DNA from 3 places in the Dactylosporangium sp. NPDC000555 genome. Region 1 is predicted to be linked to each of the others. Evidence: riboswitches for the same ligand, from Rfam matches in the RefSeq annotation. Region 1 holds a riboswitch; each other region holds the start of a gene.
The links. A riboswitch is a leader RNA that binds a small molecule or an ion and turns the genes downstream of it on or off. The one in region 1 is predicted to bind S-adenosylmethionine.
Positions count from the first base shown of each region.

Region 1 (6,164 bases):
GTCACTCGGCACGCCATCGGCGACCGGGTCGGCGTCGGCTGCATGGTCAACTCGTGCCGCGAGTGCGAGAACTGTCAGGCCGGGCAGGAGCAGTACTGCCTCAATGGCAACACCGGGACGTACGGGAGCGTCGACCGCGACGGCACCGTCACGCAGGGCGGCTACTCGACCCACATCGTCGTCAACGACGACTTCGTCCTGCGGGTGCCCGAGAGTATCCCGTACGAGAAGGCGGCGCCCCTGCTCTGTGCGGGCATCACCACATACTCGCCGCTCGCGCGCTGGAACGCCGGACCCGGCCGGAAGGTTGCCGTCGTCGGCCTGGGCGGCCTGGGCCACATGGCCGTCAAGATCGCCGCGGCGATGGGTGCCGAGGTGACCGTACTGTCGCAGACGCTGGGCAAGAAGGATGACGGGCTCGCGTTCGGCGCCCGGGACTATTACGCCACTGGCGACCCGGTTACGTTCGAAGCCCTCAAGAACACCTTCGACCTGATCATCAACACGGTCAGCGCCCCGATCGACGTGGCGGCCTACCTGAGCCTGCTGCGCCTGGACGGCACGCTGGTCAACGTTGGCGCCCCGCCGCAGCCACTGCCGGTGCCGGTGTTCGCGCTGTTCGGCAACCGGCGCTCCTTGCCGGTTCCAGCATCGGCGGCATCGCCGAGACCCAGGAAATGCTGGATTTCTGCGCCGAGCGAGGCATTGCCCCCGACGTCGAGCTCATCAACGCCGACGCGGTCAACGAGGCATACGAACGGGTGCTCAAGTCCGACGTACGCTACCGCTTCGTCATCGACATCGACAGCCTGCGCTGAATCGACGACCGTGCCGATGCACCTGATCAACACCAGCTCGCCGGAGCGCTACGTCGAGCTGGCGGGCGCGAGTTCGACGCGGCGCTGACCGGGCTCGACGATGCGGCGCTGCGCGGCCGCGTGCCCGGCCAGGACAACTCGATCGCCTGGATCGCAATGCCTCCGCCGGCCGACTATCCAAGACCGCCGTTGCTCTGAAGAGGCTGGGCGTTGACCCACCCGCCCTCCGCCGAGCAGAGGAACGTGACCAGATTCGCGCAGTCCTGTGGCGCACCGAGCCGTCCCAGCGGCGTGACGCGGATCAGGTCCGCCTTCTGGTCCTCGGTCATCCACCCGGTGTCGGTCGGCCCGGGGTTGACCGCGTTACAGGTCACGCCCAGATGGGCCAGCTCGCGGGCGGCGGCCAGCGTGATCCGGTCCATCGCCCCCTTACTCGCGCCATACGGAAGGTTCCCGGCGGTGTGGTCACTGGTCAGGCTCACGATCCGCCCGCTTCCGTGCCGGCCGCGGAACCGCAGCCCGTACTCCCGAATCAACAGCCACGTCGCCCGCGCGTTGACCGCGAAGTGCCGGTCGAAGCTCTCCACCGTCGTGTCCAACAGGCCGGAGCCGACCGACTCGCAGTGGCACAGCACCAACGCGGTGACGTTTCCCAGCTCGCGCTCGACGTCGTCGAACAGCTGCGCCGGCACCGCCGGGTCGCTCAGGTCCGCCTCAACCGCACATGTTCTCGCCCCGAACGACGCCACCATCTTCTGCAACTCTCCGGGCGCCCCGGGCTCCACGCCCCACCGCATCCGCACGTCATAGGCGGTCCAGTACGTGAAGGCCACGTCCCAGCCAGCCCGGGCCAGACTCAGCACCACGGACGCCGCGATTCCCGCCGAACGTCCCGCCCCCGTGACCAAGGCAATCGGACGCTCCGGCTCTGCCACGTCCTGCCGACTCCCCGCCCGCGTCTCTGCACTCATGACACTCATCATGGCGGGCCGCCCATCGCGCAGCACCCGACTCTGCTCGCGGACGCCGGAGGGCAGGTCGCGGCCGCCACTGGTGGCAGGAACCGGTGGAATCCCACGCGCGGGGCCATGTCGCCGCCGATCCGGGGAATTGCCCGCGATTCCCTAGTGTTCCTATAGGCATTAGACAAGATCTCGCGTCGCAGCTAAGGTCATCAACAAGTTACGAGTGTCAGCGTCAAGCCCTGGCTTGCTGACCGGCAACCCCCCGTCGCCGTGGGGTGCTCCAGGTGACGACCTGGCGGCGCAGATTCATGTACCGCAAGCGCGAGCGGCGTGCGGTGGCGCGCCGGGTGGAGGGCAGGGTCATGACGCGGTTGATCGCCCGTCGGCACATTGATCTGCAGCGCGTGGCCGCCTCGTTGTGTCGCACGCCGCCGGCTGTCCGCCGCACTGGGTAGCCCACCAACGCATCCATGAGCGCGTGCGGCCTGCTGGCATCGGCCGGTTCTTGACCGCTTTTCTGGTCCGTCTCGTCGAAAGCGATACCTCATGTCTGACTCGTCCGATTTCCTTCGCCTGTCCGTCGCCTTGGACGGCGCCGGCTGGCACCCCGCCGCGTGGTATGAGCCCGACGCCCGCCCGCTGGACCTGTTCAAGCCGAAGTACTGGGTTGAGCAGGTGCGGCAGGCCGAACGCGGTCTGCTCGACTTCGTCACGATCGAGGATGCGCTGCGGTTGCAGTCCGACGATCCTCTGCAGGCGGACGAGCGCGCCGACCGGGTCCGCGGCCGCCTCGACGCGACGCTCATCGCGGCCCGCGTCGCGCCGGTGACGAGCCACATCGGTCTGGTGCCGACAGTGATCGTCAACCACACCGAGCCGTTCCATCTGTCCAAGGCGATCGCCACGATCGACTACGCCAGCACAGGCCGCGCCGGCGTTCGGGCGCAGCTGGATGTCCGCGCCGACACCAACGCTCATTTCGGGCGTCGCGAGATCTCACCGCTGAGCCGCGAGGACTACGCCAATATCCAGGCCGGCATCGAGGTTCCGGAATTGCAGCAGCGGCTGCGCGAGTCCTTCGACGAGGCCGCCGACTACGTCGAGGTGCTGCGCCGGCTCTGGGACAGCTGGGAGGACGACGCGGAGATCCGTAACGTCGCCACCGGCAGGTTCATCGACCGGGACAAGCTGCACTACATCGAGTTCCAGGGCCGCTGGTTCTCCGTGAAGGGCCCCTCGATCACCCCGCGGCCGCCGCAGGGGCAGCCGATCGTCACCGCGTTGGGCCACGCGACGATCCCGTACCAGTTCATCGCCCGCTCCGCCGACGTCGGGTTCGTCACGCCACACGACGCCGCACAGGCGGCGGCGATCGTTTCGGAGATCCGTGCGGAGCAGCGGGCGGCCGCGCGCGCGGACGAGACGATCCACGTCTTCGGCGACCTCGTCGTCTTCCTGGACGACAGCCGTGAAGCGGCCGTGGCCCGCAGGCAGCGGTTGGACGAGCGGGCCGGGGCCGAGTACGGCAGCGACGCTCTGATCTTCACCGGAACCCCGGCCGAGCTGGCCGACCTGCTGCTGGACTGGCAGGCCGCCGGGCTCAGCGGCTATCGCCTCCGTCCCGCCGCGGTGCCGCACGACCTGGCCCAGATCACTGACGGGCTCGTCCCCGAGCTGCAGCGTCGCGGCGCCTTCCGCACCGCCTACGAGGCAACGACCCTGCGTGGGCTCCTCGGCCTGCCTCGCCCGGCCAACCGATACGCCACCACCACCGCGGCCTGAGCGGGCAGCGATCACTCCATGAGTACGCCACCGAAGCAGGTCCACCTGGCAGCGGGGTTCCCCGGCGTCAACAACACCACCGTGTGGAGCGACCCTGCCGCGGGTAGCCAGATCGCGTTCGACTCGTTCCGGCATGTCGCCCAGACGGCCGAGCGGGGCAAGTTCGACTTCTTCTTCCTGGCCGAGGGACTGCGGCTGCGCGAACAGGGCGGCAAGATCTACGACCTGGACATCGTCGGGCGGCCCGACACCTTCACCGTGCTGGCCGCCCTGGCGGCCGTGACCGAGCACATCGGCCTGGCCGGCACGATCAACTCCACGTTCAACGAGCCGTACGAGCTCGCCCGGCAGTTCGCCAGCCTGGACTGGCTCTCGGACGGCCGGGCGGCGTGGAACGTGGTCACCAGTTGGGATGCGTTCACCGGGGAGAACTTCCGCCGCGGCGGCTACCTGCCCCAGGACCAGCGCTATGCGCGAGCGAAGGCATTCCTGCAGACCGCGAGCGAACTGTGGGACTCCTGGCGCGGCGACGAGATCCTCGCCGACAAGGAGTCCGGGCAGTTCCTCGCCACGCCGGCGCCCGGGGCGTTCGCGCACGCCGACGCGCAGTTCGACATCCGTGGCCAGTTCAACGTGCCCCGCAGCCCGCAAGGCCGTCCCGTGGTCCTGCAGGCCGGCGAGTCCGACGAAGGGCGCGAGTTCGCGGCGTCGTCCGCCGACGTGATCTTCTCCCGGTACTCGCAGTACGACGAGGCTCGGGCGTTCTACGCCGACGTGAAGAACCGCCTCGCCAGGTACGGCCGCAGCCGAGACGACCTGCTGATTCTCCCGGCGACCGGGTTTGTCCTGGGCGACACCGACGCCGAGGCGGCCGAACTTGCCCGCGAGGTGCGGCTGGCGCAGGTCTCACCCGCGACCACGATCAAGTTTCTCGAACAGCTGTGGAACACCGACCTGTCCGACCACGACCCCGACGGGCCGCTGCCGGCGTTCGACCCGGTGGTCAGCGACGTCGACGGCTCGATCGCCAAAGGCAACGCCGGAGCCCGCCAGTTCGCCAAGGACCCGATCGGTTTGGCCGACCGGTGGCGCGCCAAGGCCGCGGCCGAAAACCTGACCAGCCGCGAACTGATCATCGAGGTCACCGCCCGCAACATCTTCGTCGGCTCGCCGGCCACGGTCGCCGACCAGATCGACCGGTTCGTCCAAGAAGACGCCAGCGACGGATTCATCATCGGCGCCCACGTCGTCCCGACAGGCCTGGACCCCTTCGTCGACAAGGTGATCCCGCTGCTGCAGGAACGCGGCGTGTACCGCACCGAGTACGCGGGAACGACGCTGCGCGACCACCTCGGCCTCGCGCCACTGGCCGCGCCCGCGGCCAGCACTCCTGAGAGGTAGACATGTCCAAGCCGATCAAGCAGGTCCACCTGGCTGCCCACTTCCCGGGTGTCAACAACACGACCGTGTGGAGTGACCCGGCCGGCGGCAGCCACATCGAGTTCGAGAGCTTCAAGCACTTCGCGCAGACCGCCGAGCGGGGCAAGTTCGACTTCCTGTTCCTGGCCGAGGGGCTGCGGCTGCGCGAACAGGGCGGGAAGATCTACGACCTGGACGTCGTCGGGCGGCCCGACACCTTCACGGTGCTGGCCGCGATCGCCGCGGTCACCGAGCACCTCGGGGTGGCCGGGACGATCAACTCCACGTTCAACGAGCCCTATGAGGTGGCGCGGCAGTTCGCCAGCCTGGACTGGCTCTCCGATGGCCGGGCGGCGTGGAACGTGGTCACGAGCTGGGACGCGTTCACGGGGGAGAACTTCCGTCGCGGCGGCTTCCTGCCCCAGGATCAGCGTTACGAGCGGGCCAAGACGTTCCTGCAGACCGCGATCGAGCTGTGGGACTCGTGGCAGGGCGACGAGATCGTCGCCGACAAGGAGACCGGCCGGTTCCTGTCCACCCCGACACCGGGACGCTTCGCCCACCGGGATGCGCACTTCGACATCGCCGGGCAGTTCAACGTGCCGCGCAGCCCGCAGGGCCGTCCGGTGATCCTCCAGGCCGGCGACTCCGACGCGGGGCGCGAGTTCGCCGCCGCCCAGGCCGACGCGATCTTCACGAGCCGCACGCAGCTCGAGGCCGGACAGGCGTTCTACACCGACGTGAAGAACCGACTGGCCAAGTACGGCCGCGCCCGGGACCAGCTGCTGATCCTGCCCGCGGCGACCTTCGTGCTGGGCGACACGGACGCCGAGGCCGCCGAGATCGCCCAGCAGGTGCGACTCGCGCAGGTCTCGCCGCCGACCGCGATCGCGTTCCTCGAACAGCTCTGGAACACCGACCTGTCCAGCTTCGACCCCGACGGTCCGCTGCCGAGCTTCGACCCGGTCGTCAGCGACGTTGACGGGTTGATCTCCAAGGGAAGGGCCAGCGTCCGAAACCTCGCCAAGGACCCGATCGGCCTGGCCAACGAGTGGCGCGAGATCGCGGCGGCCAAGAACCTCTCCGCCCGCGAGCTGATCGTCGAGGTGACCGGCCGGCAGTCCTTCGTCGGCTCGGCCGACACCATCGCGACGGCGATCAATCATCACGTGCAGGAGGA
Region 1 covers NZ_JBEPDB010000032.1:57,432-63,595, reverse strand. Annotated here, with positions in the region: partial or broken gene ABT297_RS20590 (NAD(P)-dependent alcohol dehydrogenase) at 1-818, shown strand, start outside; gene ABT297_RS20585 (SDR family oxidoreductase) at 992-1,789, opposite strand; SAM riboswitch class IV at 1,999-2,111, shown strand; gene ABT297_RS20580 (putative leader peptide) at 2,092-2,238, shown strand; gene ABT297_RS20575 (LLM class flavin-dependent oxidoreductase) at 2,330-3,565, shown strand; gene ABT297_RS20570 (NtaA/DmoA family FMN-dependent monooxygenase) at 3,584-4,966, shown strand; gene ABT297_RS20565 (NtaA/DmoA family FMN-dependent monooxygenase) at 4,969-6,164, shown strand, end outside.

Region 2 (6,164 bases), on a different contig from region 1:
GTGGCCAGCTGCTCGCGCTGGCGCAGGGCGACCTTCACGATCGCGACCCGTTCGGTGTTGGTGAGGGCGTCACGCAGCAGGGCGTAGGGCTTCGCGGCCGTCTTCTCGGGTTCGAGGAAGTACGCCTTGTTGTAGAGGATCGGGTCCACCTGCTCGGCGGGCACGAATTCCAGCACCTCGATGGCCCGGCTGGTGGTCAGTGGCAGGTCGCTGAAGTCATCGTCGGTGAGGATCACCATCTCGCCGCCGCCCAGGTCGTAGCCCTTGGCGATGTCGTCGTAGGCGACCTCTTCGCCGTCGACGGAGCAGACCCGCTTGTACTTGATCCGCCCGCCGTCGTCGCGGTGCACCTGGTGAAAGCGGATGTCCTTCTCCTCGGTCGCGGAGTACAGGCGCACGGCGATCGAGACCAGCCCGAAGGAGACCGCGCCCTTCCAGATCGCGCGCATGGAGATCCTTTCCGCATGTGATGGACCTTGCCCAACCAGAATCGCATCGTTTCGAGCCGGACGCGAGGAACCGCCAGGCGAACTATCGTGTGGGCATGGCAGGCCCGCCGGCACCGATGCTCGCCTCGAGCGGCCCGCTGCCCTCCGGGCCCGGCTGGGCGTATGAGTTCAAGTGGGACGGCATCCGCGCGATCGCGGTCGTCCGCGAGGGTGCCACCAGGCTCTTCGCCCGTAGCGGGGCCGAGGTGACGGCCGCCTATCCCGAGCTCGCGGGCATCGGTCGCGGCCTGGCCGACTCGGTGCTCGACGGCGAGGTCGTGGCGATGGACGAGGCCGGGCAGCCGTCGTTCCAGGTGCTCGCCGAGCGCATGCACGTGCGCGAGCCGCACCGCGCGGCCCGGCTCGCCGCCACCGTTCCGGTCAGCTACCTGGTTTTCGACGCTCTGCGCGCCGAGGGGGAGGAGCTGACCGGCCTGCCGTACCGCATCCGCCGGCAACGCCTGGAGAGCCTCGCGCTGGGCGCCCGCGCGGTCATACCCCCGTCGTTCGACGACGGCGCGGCGACCGTGGCCGCCAGCCGGGAGAACCGGCTCGAGGGCGTGGTGGCGAAGCGGGCCGACTCGCTGTACCACGCAGGTGTCCGCACCACCGACTGGATCAAGGTGAAGCTCGAGGAGAGCTGCGAGTTCGTGGTCGGCGGCTGGCGGCCGGGCAAGCGCGCGCTGGGCGCGCTGCTGGTCGGCGTCCCCGCGCCGGGCGGCCTCGCCTACCGGGGCCGGGTCGGCGGCGGCATCTCCGGCGCGGCGGAGCGGGCGCTGCTGGCCGCGCTCGGCCCGTTGGAGACGAGCACAAACCCCTTCGGCGCATCGGTACCGCGGGAGGACGCCCGCGGCGCCGTATGGGTCGACCCGCACCTCGTGGTCGAGGTCAAGTTCGGGCACCGCACACGCGACGGGCGGCTGCGCTTCCCGCGCTTCCTGCGGATCCGCCCCGACCTGTCACCCGAGGAGGTGCGCGATGCCTGACCGCCTGCGGGTCGAGGTCGCCGGGCGCCAGCTGGAGATCTCCAACCTCGACAAGGTCCTCTACCCGAGGGCCGGCTTCACCAAGGGCGAGGTTCTCGACTACTACACGCGCATCGCGCCGACGCTGCTGCCGTATCTCGACGGGCGCCCGCTCACCCGCACCCGTTATCCCGACGGCGTCGACGGCATCAGCTTCTTCGAGAAGAACGCCCCGGCCGGCACCCCGGACTGGGTGCGTACGGTGCGGTTGCCGGTGCCCGGCTCCTCCAGAAACCGCGAGAAGATCGACTTCATCGTGGTCGAGGAGCTGGCGACCGTCGTCTGGCTCGCCAACCTGGCCGCGCTGGAGCTGCACACCCCGCAGTGGCGGGTGGACGAGGACGGCCGGGCGCTCGACCCCGACCAGCTCGTCGTCGACCTCGATCCGGGGCCGCCGGCCGGCCTGCCCCAGTGCTTCGAGGTCGCCCTGCTCATGCGCGAGCGGCTGGCCGCCGACGGGCTCGAGTGCGCGGCGAAGACGTCCGGCAAGAAGGGCATGCAGCTGGTCGTGCCGCTGCCCGGAGACGAGGGCGCGAACGAGGTCAGCGGCTACGCGAAGGCGGTCGCCGAGGAGCTGGCCGGCCGGCACCCACGGCTGATCGTGGCGAAGATGGCCAAGCAGCTGCGGCCGGGCAAGGTGTTCATCGACTGGAGTCAGAACAACGCGTTCAAGACCACGGTCGTGCCCTACTCGCTGCGGGCCGGCGAGACCCCGACCGTCAGCGCGCCGCTGGCCTGGGACGAGGTCGAGGCCGGCGAGCTGACCGCCGCCGACCTGACCCCGTCCGTCGTCCTCGACCGGGTCGCGACGCTGGGTGACCTACTGCAGGGCGGCCAGTAGCCGGTCGATGTGCTCCTCGGTGGTACCGATGCCGAAGCTGGCCCGGATCGCCTGGGCGGGCGGCTGCTCGGCGCCGAGCCGGTCGGCGGCCTCGCTCAGGAGGCGGCGGGTGAGCGGGTGGGCACAGAACAGCCCCGTCCTGACGCCGATGCCGTGATCGCGACCGAGCGTGACGGCGAGTTCGCCCGGGTCGGCCCCGAGGACCGCGAACGACACGATCCCGACCCGCTCGGCGTCGGCCGGGAAGAGCCGCAGCTCCTCGACGTGCGGCAGCCGCGCGAGGCCGTCGCGGAGCCGTCGCAGCAGGGCGTCTTCCCGCTGCTGCGGGTCGGTCTCCCGCAACGACCGCACCGCCGTCGCGAGCGCGACCGCGCCGATGAGGTTCGGGGTGCCGGCCTCGTGCCGGGCCGGGCCGGTCGCCCAGCGCACCGCGCCGTCGTCGGCCACGTGGGCGCTCGCCCCGCCGCCGGCCAGATACGGCTCCGCCGCGTCGAGCCAGTCCGCCCGGCCGGCGAGCACGCCCGCCCCGAACGGCGCGTAGAGCTTGTGGCCCGAGAACGCCACGTAGTCGGCGCCGAGCCCGGCCAGGCGCCCCGGGGCGTGCGGGGCGAGCTGCGCCGCGTCGACCGCGATGCGCGCGCCGAAGCGGTGCGCGACCTCCGCGAGCCGCGCGACCGGCCAGACCTCGCCGGTCACGTTGCTCGCCGCCGTCACGCTCACGAGCACGTTCGGACCTTCGACGTGGCGCAGCGATCGCTCCAGCGCCTCGACCGCCTCCTCGGGCGACCTTGGCGCGGCGAGGCGCACGGTGCGGCGCCAGGGCAGCAGGTTGGCGTGGTGCTCGCCGTCGAACGTGACGACCGTCGTGTCCTCCGGCAGCACCCGCGCCAGCAGGTTGAACGCGTCCGTGGTGTTGCGCGTGAAGATCACGGTGTCGTCCGGGCCGTGGCCGAGGAGGTCCGCGACGGTCTCCCGGGCCTGCTCGTACTCCCGGGTGCAGCGCTCCGACAGCGCGCCCGCCCCGCGGTGCACGCTGCCGTAGTAGGGCAGCAGGTCGGCGACCGCGTCCGCGACGGCCCGCAGGCACGGCGCGGTGGCGGCGATGTCGAGGTTGGCGAAGTCGACGGATCGCCCGTCGCGCAGCTTGACCTCGCTCGGCGACAGGATCGCAGGGGACAGCAACTTGGACACGGGTCACCCATTTCGCTCGCGCTTGCCCGGCACACCGCGTGCCGAACCGGGTCATCACCCGGGGCACCCCGCCGCGAACGCGAGGGTTGCCGGCCAGCAAGCCGGGGCTTGTGCGCTGGCACTCATGACCTGACCAGACCGTACCGCAGATAAGGTTGCGTCATGAGCGAACTCCCGCCGAGTGGGACGCCGGACTCGGCCCCCTCCGGGCCGCCGTCCCCGGAGAGCGGTGCGACCCCGGCCTCGGGCGCCGGCGCCTGGGCGGCGCCGGACAGCGCGCCCCCGGCGGCGGGCGGCGGCTTCTCGCCGGTGCCGAGCGCCGGACAGTGGGGGCAGTCGCCGCCGCCGGCGCCGACGTCGGGCCCCGCGCCGTGGGAGTCCGCGGACACCGGGCCGGAGCCGAGCCCCTGGAGTTCGCCGTCGTCGCCGTTTTCGCTCTCCCCGCCGTCCCCGGGCCAGCCGGTCGCGCCGCAGGCGCCGGCCGGGTCGCACCAGGACCCCGGCCGACTCCAGGGGTCGCCGTTTCCGGGGCCCGGGCCGACCGGCGCCGCGCCGCCCGGCGGGCCGATGACGCATGCCGGGCCGGCCGGTCCCTCGCCGTGGCCGTCGGCGCTGCCCGGCATCGCGGTGCCGAACGTGATCGAGTCGGCCGAGCCGAGCACCGGACGGCAGGAGTATCCGACCGCCGCCCTCGCCCTGGCCGCCGCGCCGCCCGCCAAGCGCTCCGACCGGCGCCGGCTGTTGACGCTCATCGGTGTCATGGGGTTCATCGCCGCGTGTGGCGTGGCCCTGCTCGCGTTCCTCGGCGTCAGCGGCGGCTGGACGGCGCTGCTCGTCGGCGTCGGATCCGCCGTCATCCCGGTCCCGGTCCTCGTGTTCTGCTTCCTCTGGCTGGACCGCTACGAGCCGGAGCCCGTGAAGTACCTCGTCTTCGTCTTCGGCTGGGGCGCCTGCGTGGCCACCGGCGTGGCGCTGGCGGTCAACACCATCAGCGGCTACTTCGTCGAGCGGGCCGGCCTGTCCGACGCCCTGGTCGCCGTCCTGGTCGCGCCGCTGATCGAGGAGAGCATGAAGGCCCTCGGCCCGGTGCTGCTCTTCTGGCGCCGCCGGCGCGCGTACTCCGGCATCATCGACGGCCTCGTCTACTGCGGCCTGTCGGCGACAGGCTTCGCGATGGTGGAGAACATCCTGTACCTCGGCTTCAAGGGATACGGCGAGTACGCCGACAAGTCCGGTCCGGCCTCGGGCGCGGCCGCGCTGGTCGGGATCTTCATCGTCCGCATCCTGATGAGCGGGTTCGCGCACCCGCTGTTCACCTCGATGACCGGCATCGGGCTGGGCGTCGCGTCGCGCTCGTCGACCAAGGCGGTGCGGTTCCTGGCGCCGCTGGCCGGCCTGCTGACCGCGATGATGTTGCACGGATCGTGGAACCTCATGACGGTCCTCGCAGCCACCTCGACCAACGCCTGGGTCCTGCTGTACGGCTACTTCGCGGTGATGATGCCGATCTTCCTGTGCATGGTCGGCTTCGCGCTCTGGCTGCGCGCCAACGAGGGCCGGCTCACCGAGCGGGTGCTGGGCGAATACGCGCGGGCCGGCTGGTTCTCCCCGCCGGAGGTCGCCGCGCTCGCCACCCTCGGCCGCAGGCTCTCCGCCCGCCGCTGGGCGAAGCGAGTGGCCGGCGACGCCGGCGCGAAGGCGATGCGGGCGTTCCAGTTCGACGCGACACGACTGGCGCTGCTACGCGACGGGCTGCACCGCGGCCTGGACAAGGAGCCGAAGCGGCGGATGGAGACGCTGGCCGAGGAGCGGCAGTTGCTGACCGCGCTGGACGCGTATCGACAGGTGTTCGTCGGGCGGGATCCGCAGTCGCCGCGGGCGGTGTGGGACGGGGCGCGCTACCACATCACGTTCCCCGACGGCGTGGTGCGCGTGCTCGATCCCCCGCCGACTCCCGTCGTGCCCGTGCCGGTCTCGCTGGCCGCGCCGCCACCCCCGCCCCCGGCGTACGCCGGCCCGCCGTACTACAGATAGAGGCCCGTCGAGTCGGGCTCGACCCGCTGGGCCGCGACCGCGTGCACGTCGCGCTCGCGCAGCAGCACGTAGTCACGGCCCTGCAACTCCACCTCGGAGCGCTCCTCGGGATCGAACAGCACCCGGTCGCCGGCGACGATGGAGCGCACGTTGGGCCCGACACCGACCGCGGTCGCCCATGACAGCCGGCGTCCGACCGACGCCGTCGCCGGGATGACGATGCCGGAGACGTGGCGGCGTTCGCCCTCGTGGCCCTCGAGCCGGACGAGGACGCGGTCGTGCAGGAGCCGGATCGGCAGTGCGTCGTCCGGTCGGGCGGCAAATGGCGTGTCGGTTGACACCTGGTAACCGGCGGCGGGTTGTGCTGTCACGCTTGCGACGCTACCGCCTTGGTGCGTGCCAACGTCGCGCGCCCCGGACTACGGTGAGGGTCCTGGTCGGGTGGCTGAGCGCGTCAAGGAGGCGATACATGGGCCGGTTCGACACGGTGCGGGCGAGTCTGCGCCGCGCCTATATCCAGAGAGTGGAGACGGCCAGGGCCGAGCGCGAGGCCGCGGCGTTGGTCGAAGTTTCCCGGCCGGAGCC
Region 2 covers NZ_JBEPDB010000003.1:89,162-95,325, reverse strand. Annotated here, with positions in the region: gene ku (non-homologous end joining protein Ku) at 1-449, opposite strand, end outside; gene ligD (non-homologous end-joining DNA ligase) at 545-1,474, shown strand; gene ligD (non-homologous end-joining DNA ligase) at 1,467-2,354, shown strand; gene ABT297_RS03825 (aminotransferase class V-fold PLP-dependent enzyme) at 2,334-3,545, opposite strand; SAM riboswitch class IV at 3,559-3,675, opposite strand; gene ABT297_RS03820 (hypothetical protein) at 3,668-4,207, opposite strand; gene ABT297_RS03815 (PrsW family intramembrane metalloprotease) at 4,182-5,579, shown strand; gene ABT297_RS03810 (GroES family chaperonin) at 5,570-5,920, opposite strand; gene ABT297_RS03805 (AI-2E family transporter) at 5,902-6,164, shown strand, end outside.
Region 2: linked by a shared signal. The riboswitch ahead of ABT297_RS03825 (aminotransferase class V-fold PLP-dependent enzyme) and the one ahead of ABT297_RS20580 (putative leader peptide) in region 1 are both predicted to bind S-adenosylmethionine.

Region 3 (6,164 bases), on a different contig from region 1:
GGAGCGGAGCGGAGTGGCCGCTCATTGGGGGCGCAGGTTTAGCTCGCGCCGCTGCCGGAGCGAAGCGGAGGGTTCGGCGTGAGTACGGACGTGGTGGGGGGCGCGGTCGGGTATCGGCCGGGCGCCACCCTCTCGCTGTGGACCGAGATCCGCCGGCAGGCCTCCCGCCGGCGCACCCAGCTGGCGCTGGGCTTCATGGTGCTGCTGCCGCTGATCATCCTGGCCGCGTTCCAGCTGGACAGCGCGAACGACCGCGACGAGGGCGGCCCGGGCGGCGAGTTCTCCCGCCTGTCCGACCTCGCCACGTCGGGCGGCCCCAACTTCACCCTGTTCACGCTGCTGGTCTCGGCGGGCTTCCTGCTGGTCGTGGTGGTCGCGCTGTTCTGCGGCGACACCGTGGCCGGCGAGGCGAGTTGGGGGAGCCTGCGATACCTCCTGGCGATGCCGGTGCCGCGGGCCCGTCTGCTCGGCATCAAGCTGGCCGTTTCGCTGCTCTACAGCCTGCTCGCGATCCTGACGCTGGTGGCCACGGCGCTGCTGGCCGGGACGCTGCGCTACGGCTGGGCGCCGCTGAGCGCCCCGATCGGCGGCGAGATCCCGCCGGGCACGGGGGTCCTGCGGCTGATGGAGATCGTCGCGTACCTCTGCGTGACGCTGCTGGTCGTGGCCTCGCTCGCGTTTCTGCTGTCGGTGTCGACCGACGCCCCGCTCGGCGCCGTCGGCGGGGCGGTGCTGCTGCAGATCCTGTCCAACATCCTGGACCAGATCACCGCGCTGGGAAACCTGCGCACCCTGCTGCCGACCCACTACGCCGACGCCTGGCTGGGCCTGCTCTCCAGCCCTATGCAGACCGGCGACCTGGTCAAGGGCTGTGTGGCGGCACTGGCGTACGCCACCCTGTTCTTCTCCCTCGCCTGGTGGCGCTTCCTGCGCAAGGACGTGGTGAGCTGACCGCCGCCGGACGGCCCCCTACCGGCGGGTAGGGTGCTCGTCCATGCGGAGATCCGCCCTCGGTGGCGCATGCGTCTTGGCCGTGGGGCTCGCCGCCCTGGCGGCGGGCCTCTACTACGACCAGGCGCATCTCATGCAGTGGACCCACTTCGCGCAGAGCTCCGACCTGACGAGGGGCCCGGTCGAGGCGGAGACCGCCCGGATCTTCACCCTGCTGGGGGCGATAACGGCGGCGTTCGCCGCCGCGATCGCGGGCGGCAGCGTGGTGCTGGCCGTGCTGCCCGGCCGCACGGGCGTGTGGGTGCTCCGCCTGACCTCGGTCCTGCTGCTGGTGCTCATGCTCCTGGTCGCCGCCGCGCTGCTCGTGGGTTCCCTCACCGGCGACGCCCCGGTCGCGATCATCGACACCCCGTGGTGGCTGCTCACCGCGGAGTGGTCCGCCCTGGCCCTCGCCGTCGCGGGCGCCGGCACCGCCACGACCCAGCTGTGGCGGTTCGTCCCCGAGTCGTGAAAGACATCACGCCGTCGCCGCGTTCACGCTCGCGCTGTGGCCGAGGAACCGGCGCGGGGATCAGGCGGGCGAGTAGCCGGGGATGCTCCGCATCGGGGGGCGGTCCGGGTGGGCGACGGGCGTCACCCGCGGTACGGCCGCGGAGTCATGGCGCTCGAACTGCGTCAGGGTCGGCCACAGCGGGTTGCCGGGGGACACGCGGGCGTTGACCGTGTGCACGATGGTGGCGGCCATGCGGCCCAGGGCGGCCGTGTCCTGATGGCCATGGGTGCGCTGGCCTAGGTCGACCTGGGCCACCGCGTCCAGGCCGTGGCGGCGGTAGGTGTCGATGAGCAGGCCGGTCTCGACGCCGTAGCCCGCGGCGAACGGCAGCGACTCCAGCAGCGTGCGGCGGGCCGCGTATTCGCCGGCCAGCGGCTGCACCACGCCGGCCAGCTCCGGGAAGTGCGCGTTGAGCAGCGGGCGGGCGGCGAGCTCGGTGACCCGGCCGCCGCCGGCCGCGGAGAGGTCGAGCAGGGGGCGGTCGTAGAAGGCCTTGACCATCAGCGTGCCCGGGTCGTCGAGCAGCGGGCCCAGCAGGCCCGTCACGAAGTGCGGGCGGAAGTCGGTGAGGTCGGCGTCGACGTACACGACGATGTCGCCCTTGGTGACCGCGAGCGCCTTCCACAGCACCTCGCCCTTGCCCGGGCGGGAGCCCGTCGACGGCAGGATGTCGTCGCGGTGGTGGACCGTGGCGCCGGCGGCCGCGGCGACCTCGGCAGTGCGGTCGACCGAGCCGGAGTCGATCACGACCAGTTCGTCGACGATCGGGCCGAGGGTCCGTATGCCGGTCACGATCTCGCCGACGGTGGGCTCCTCGTCCAGGGCGGGCAGCACGACGCTCACCATCGTGTCGCCCTTCGCGTCGAGCAGCTCGTCGGCGGGCCAGTCCCGCCAGCTGGACGTACGCCGCGAAAACCAGTCGATCGCGATCGGGTGCATGGGTGAAACGCTAGCCGGGCCCACGTCGTGAGATGACTCATACCCGGGCGCCGGTGGTGCCCCTTACACTCATCTGAAGCGCACAACCACAATTGCATACCTCATCCAGAGGGGCAGAGGGATACGGCCCGATGAAGCCCCGGCAACCCCTGCGGCGTCTCAATGGTGTCTCGATGTTGAGGTCCGACGCGGTAGGTGCCAAATCCGTCCCGGTGCACGCCCGTGTGCTTGGGAAAGATGAGAGGAAGGCCTCCGCCATGACCTCGACGCTCAGCGTCTTCACTGACTCCCCGGCCCGCAACCTTGTCTGCCGGGGGTGTGGGGCCACGTTCCCGCTCGCCGCGCAGCACGCCTGTTATGAGTGTTTCGGCCCCCTCGAGGTGGGCTACGACCCCGCGGCGCTGGCGTCGGTGACCCGCGAGCAGATCGAGGCGGGACCGAAGAACATCTGGCGCTACGCGCCGCTGCTGCCGGTCGGCGTCGACCCGCAGACCCGCGTCACGCTCGACCCGGGGCTCACCCCGCTGGTCAAGGCCGACGGGCTGGGTAAGGAGCTCGGCTTCACCGCCCAGCTGTGGGTCAAGGACGACTCGGCCAACCCGACGCACTCGTTCAAGGACCGGGTCGTCTCCGTCGCGCTGACCGCGGCTCGGGCGCTTGGCTTCACGCGGTATTCCTGCGCCTCCACCGGTAACCTCGCCAACTCCGTCGCCGCGCACGCGGCCCGGGTCGGCGTCCCGTCGACCGTGTTCATCCCGGCCGACCTGGAGCCGGGCAAGGTTGTCATGACCGCGGTGTACGGCGGCGAGGTCGTCGCGATCGAGGGCTCCTACGACGAGGTGAACCGGCTCTGCTCGGAGCTGACCGAGACCGACGAGTTCGAGGACACCGCGTTCGTCAACGTCAACGTCCGGCCGTTCTACGCCGAGGGCTCCAAGACGCTCGGGTATGAGGTCGCCGAGCAGCTCGGCTGGCGCATCCCGGCCCAGGTGGTCATCCCGATGGCCAGCGGCGAGCTGCTCACGAAGGTCGACAAGGCGTTCGCCGAGCTGGTCGAGATCGGGCTGGTGCCGAACACGCCGTGGAAGGTCTTCGGCGCCCAGTCGGCCGGCTGCAACCCGATCGCGAAGGCGCTGCACGACGGCGTCGACGACATCACCCCGGTCAAGCCGACCGGCATCGCCAAGTCGTTGAACATCGGCGACCCGGCGGCCGGCGTCTACGCCCTGGAGTCGGTGCGCCGCAGCGGCGGCTGGATGGAGTACGCGGACGACGACGAGATCCGCGCGGGCATCCAGCTGCTGGCCCGCACCACCGGCGTGTACGCCGAGACGGCCGGCGGCGTGACCACCGCGGTGCTCAAGAAGCTCGTCGAGTCCGGCCGGCTCGACCCGAGCGCCGAGACGGTCATCTTCAACACCGGCGACGGGCTCAAGACCCTCGATGCGGTGGCGGACCTGGTTGGCCCCACCCATCGGGTGAAGCCGTCGCTGAAGTCGGCGCGGGAGGCCGGCCTGCTCGGATGATTTTTTCGGGCGATGCGATTACCGAGCGTTCAGATTGAGAGAGCGCTTCCACGCTTGGACGAGGGATGGATCGTCCGATTGGTGGAGATGATCGACACTGAGCGTAACCGATGGTGCGCCGTGCGTTCAGTGGTGGACTTGACGCCTTAAGACCCGAGCGCCAGGATGCTCGGTGCGGGAGGACGTGTCGCCGCGAGGCTCGAGCCGATTAGTCGGTGGGAGCCCGCGACCACAACACCGGAGGTGTTGGCGAGCGTCCTCTCGACCATTTCCGGAGCCTGTCCAGATCCCCAGCCGGACCTTCGTTCCGGCCGATCGCCCTTTCCGGCCGATCGCCGACATAAATGGATTGCCGGGCTCTGGTGCGCGGGGCGACCCTGAGGGTATGGCCCAATCCCCGTTCGAGATCGTCGAGGTGCGCGCCGATGACCCGGCGGCGATCGACGCGGCATTCGAGATCGGCAACGACGCGCTGCGCGTGGACCTGCCGGATTTGCCGGAGAACTGCCGATACCAGCACGACATGAGCTTCACGGTGCCGCCGCCGTGGGATGAGCGGCACGTGTTCCTGGCGATGGATGGTGACGTACCGGCCGGGACCGTCAAGCTCGACCTGCCCCGCCACGACAACCTGGACAAGGCGCACGTCGAGGTCCGGGTCCGGCCCGCGCATCGGCGCCGGGGGATCGGCCGCGCGCTGTACCGGCACGCCGCGGGCGTCGCTCGGACCGCCGGCCGCACGAGCCTGCTCGGGTTCAGTGCCTCGCGCCCCGCGCCGCGGGGGTTCGCCGAGGCGTTCGGGGCGAGCAACGGGCTGACCGAGGCGAGGCGCCGGCTGCTGCTGGCCGGTCTCGACGAGGGCGCGGTCGACCGCCTGTATACCGACGGTCTGGCCCGGTCCGGCGGCTACGCCGTCGTGCAGTGGTGCAACGAGCCGCCGGAGGAGTACCTCGAGGACCTCGCCGCGCTCGACAGCTCGTTCCTGGTCGAGGCGCCGACGGGGGAGATCGACTACGAGCCGCAGAAGGTCGATGCCGAGCGGCTGCGGCGCCAGCACGAGGTGTTCACGCGGTGGGGCTTCCGGGCGTATCAGACCGGCATGGTCCACGAGGCGACCGGCCGGCTCGTCGCCTGGACCGCGATGCGGGTGACGAAGAGTGTGGACTGGCACGCCTCGCAGATGATCACGCTGGTCCACCCCGCGCACCGCGGGCGCCGGCTGGGCGTCGTGGCGAAGGTGACGAACCTGCGCTTCCTGCGCGCGCAAGAGCCGGCGGTGACGACGATCGACACGTTCAACGCCGTGGAGAACTCCTACATGATCGCGATCAACGAGGCCATGGGCTTCCGCTTCGCCGAGCTCTGGTCCAACTGGCAGGGGCCCGCACCCGAGTAGGGCTGCCCGCCCGCGGGAAATCGCGGGATCGTCGGCGGCTCCGCCCGGCGGTGGCAGGATGGCGCCATGGAGAACTCACACCCCATGTTCGCCAGCCACGCCGACACGCTGGAGCGAGCGCTGACCGCGATCGCCGAGCGTGCGTACTGGTCCAACTACCCCGAGTCGCCGAGCCCCAGGATCTACGGCGAGCACGCCGCCGCCGAGGGCGAGGCCGCCTTCCGCGCCTACCTGGGCGCCGACTTCCCGCTCAAGGACCAGCCGGGCATCACCGGCTGGGTGTCGACCGAGCGCTCGCCGTTCGGCGTCGCGCTCGACGTGCGGTACCCCCACCTGGATCTTGATCTTGCCTTTGCCGCGCTCGCCGAGGGCATGCCGGCGTGGCGCGCGGCCGGCCCGCAGACTCGCGCCGGCGTGTGCCTGGAGATCCTCGCCCGCCTGCACCGGGCCGCGTTCGAGCTGGCCAACGCCGTGCACGCGACCACCGGCCAGGCCTTCGTCATGGCCTTCCAGGCCGGCGCGCCGCACGCGTTCGACCGTGCGCTGGAGGCGGTCGCCTACGCCTACCGGGAGATGACCCGCACCCCGGCCACGGCCGACTGGGAGAAGCCCGCCGGCAAGGGCCAGACGCTGCACATGTCGAAGACCTTCCATGTCGTACCGCGGGGTGCGGCCCTCGTCATCGGCTGCAACACGTTCCCGACGTGGAACTCCTACCCTGGCCTCTTCGCGTCCCTGGCCACGGGCAACCCCGTGATCGTCAAGCCGCACCCGCGCGCCGTCCTGCCGCTCGCGATCA
Region 3 covers NZ_JBEPDB010000023.1:48,760-54,923, reverse strand. Annotated here, with positions in the region: gene ABT297_RS16840 (ABC transporter permease) at 79-951, shown strand; gene ABT297_RS16835 (hypothetical protein) at 995-1,462, shown strand; gene ABT297_RS16830 (glucosyl-3-phosphoglycerate synthase) at 1,523-2,443, opposite strand; SAM riboswitch class I at 2,542-2,687, shown strand; gene thrC (threonine synthase) at 2,701-3,969, shown strand; gene ABT297_RS16820 (GNAT family N-acetyltransferase) at 4,355-5,365, shown strand; gene paaN (phenylacetic acid degradation protein PaaN) at 5,432-6,164, shown strand, end outside.
Region 3: linked by a shared signal. The riboswitch ahead of thrC (threonine synthase) and the one ahead of ABT297_RS20580 (putative leader peptide) in region 1 are both predicted to bind S-adenosylmethionine.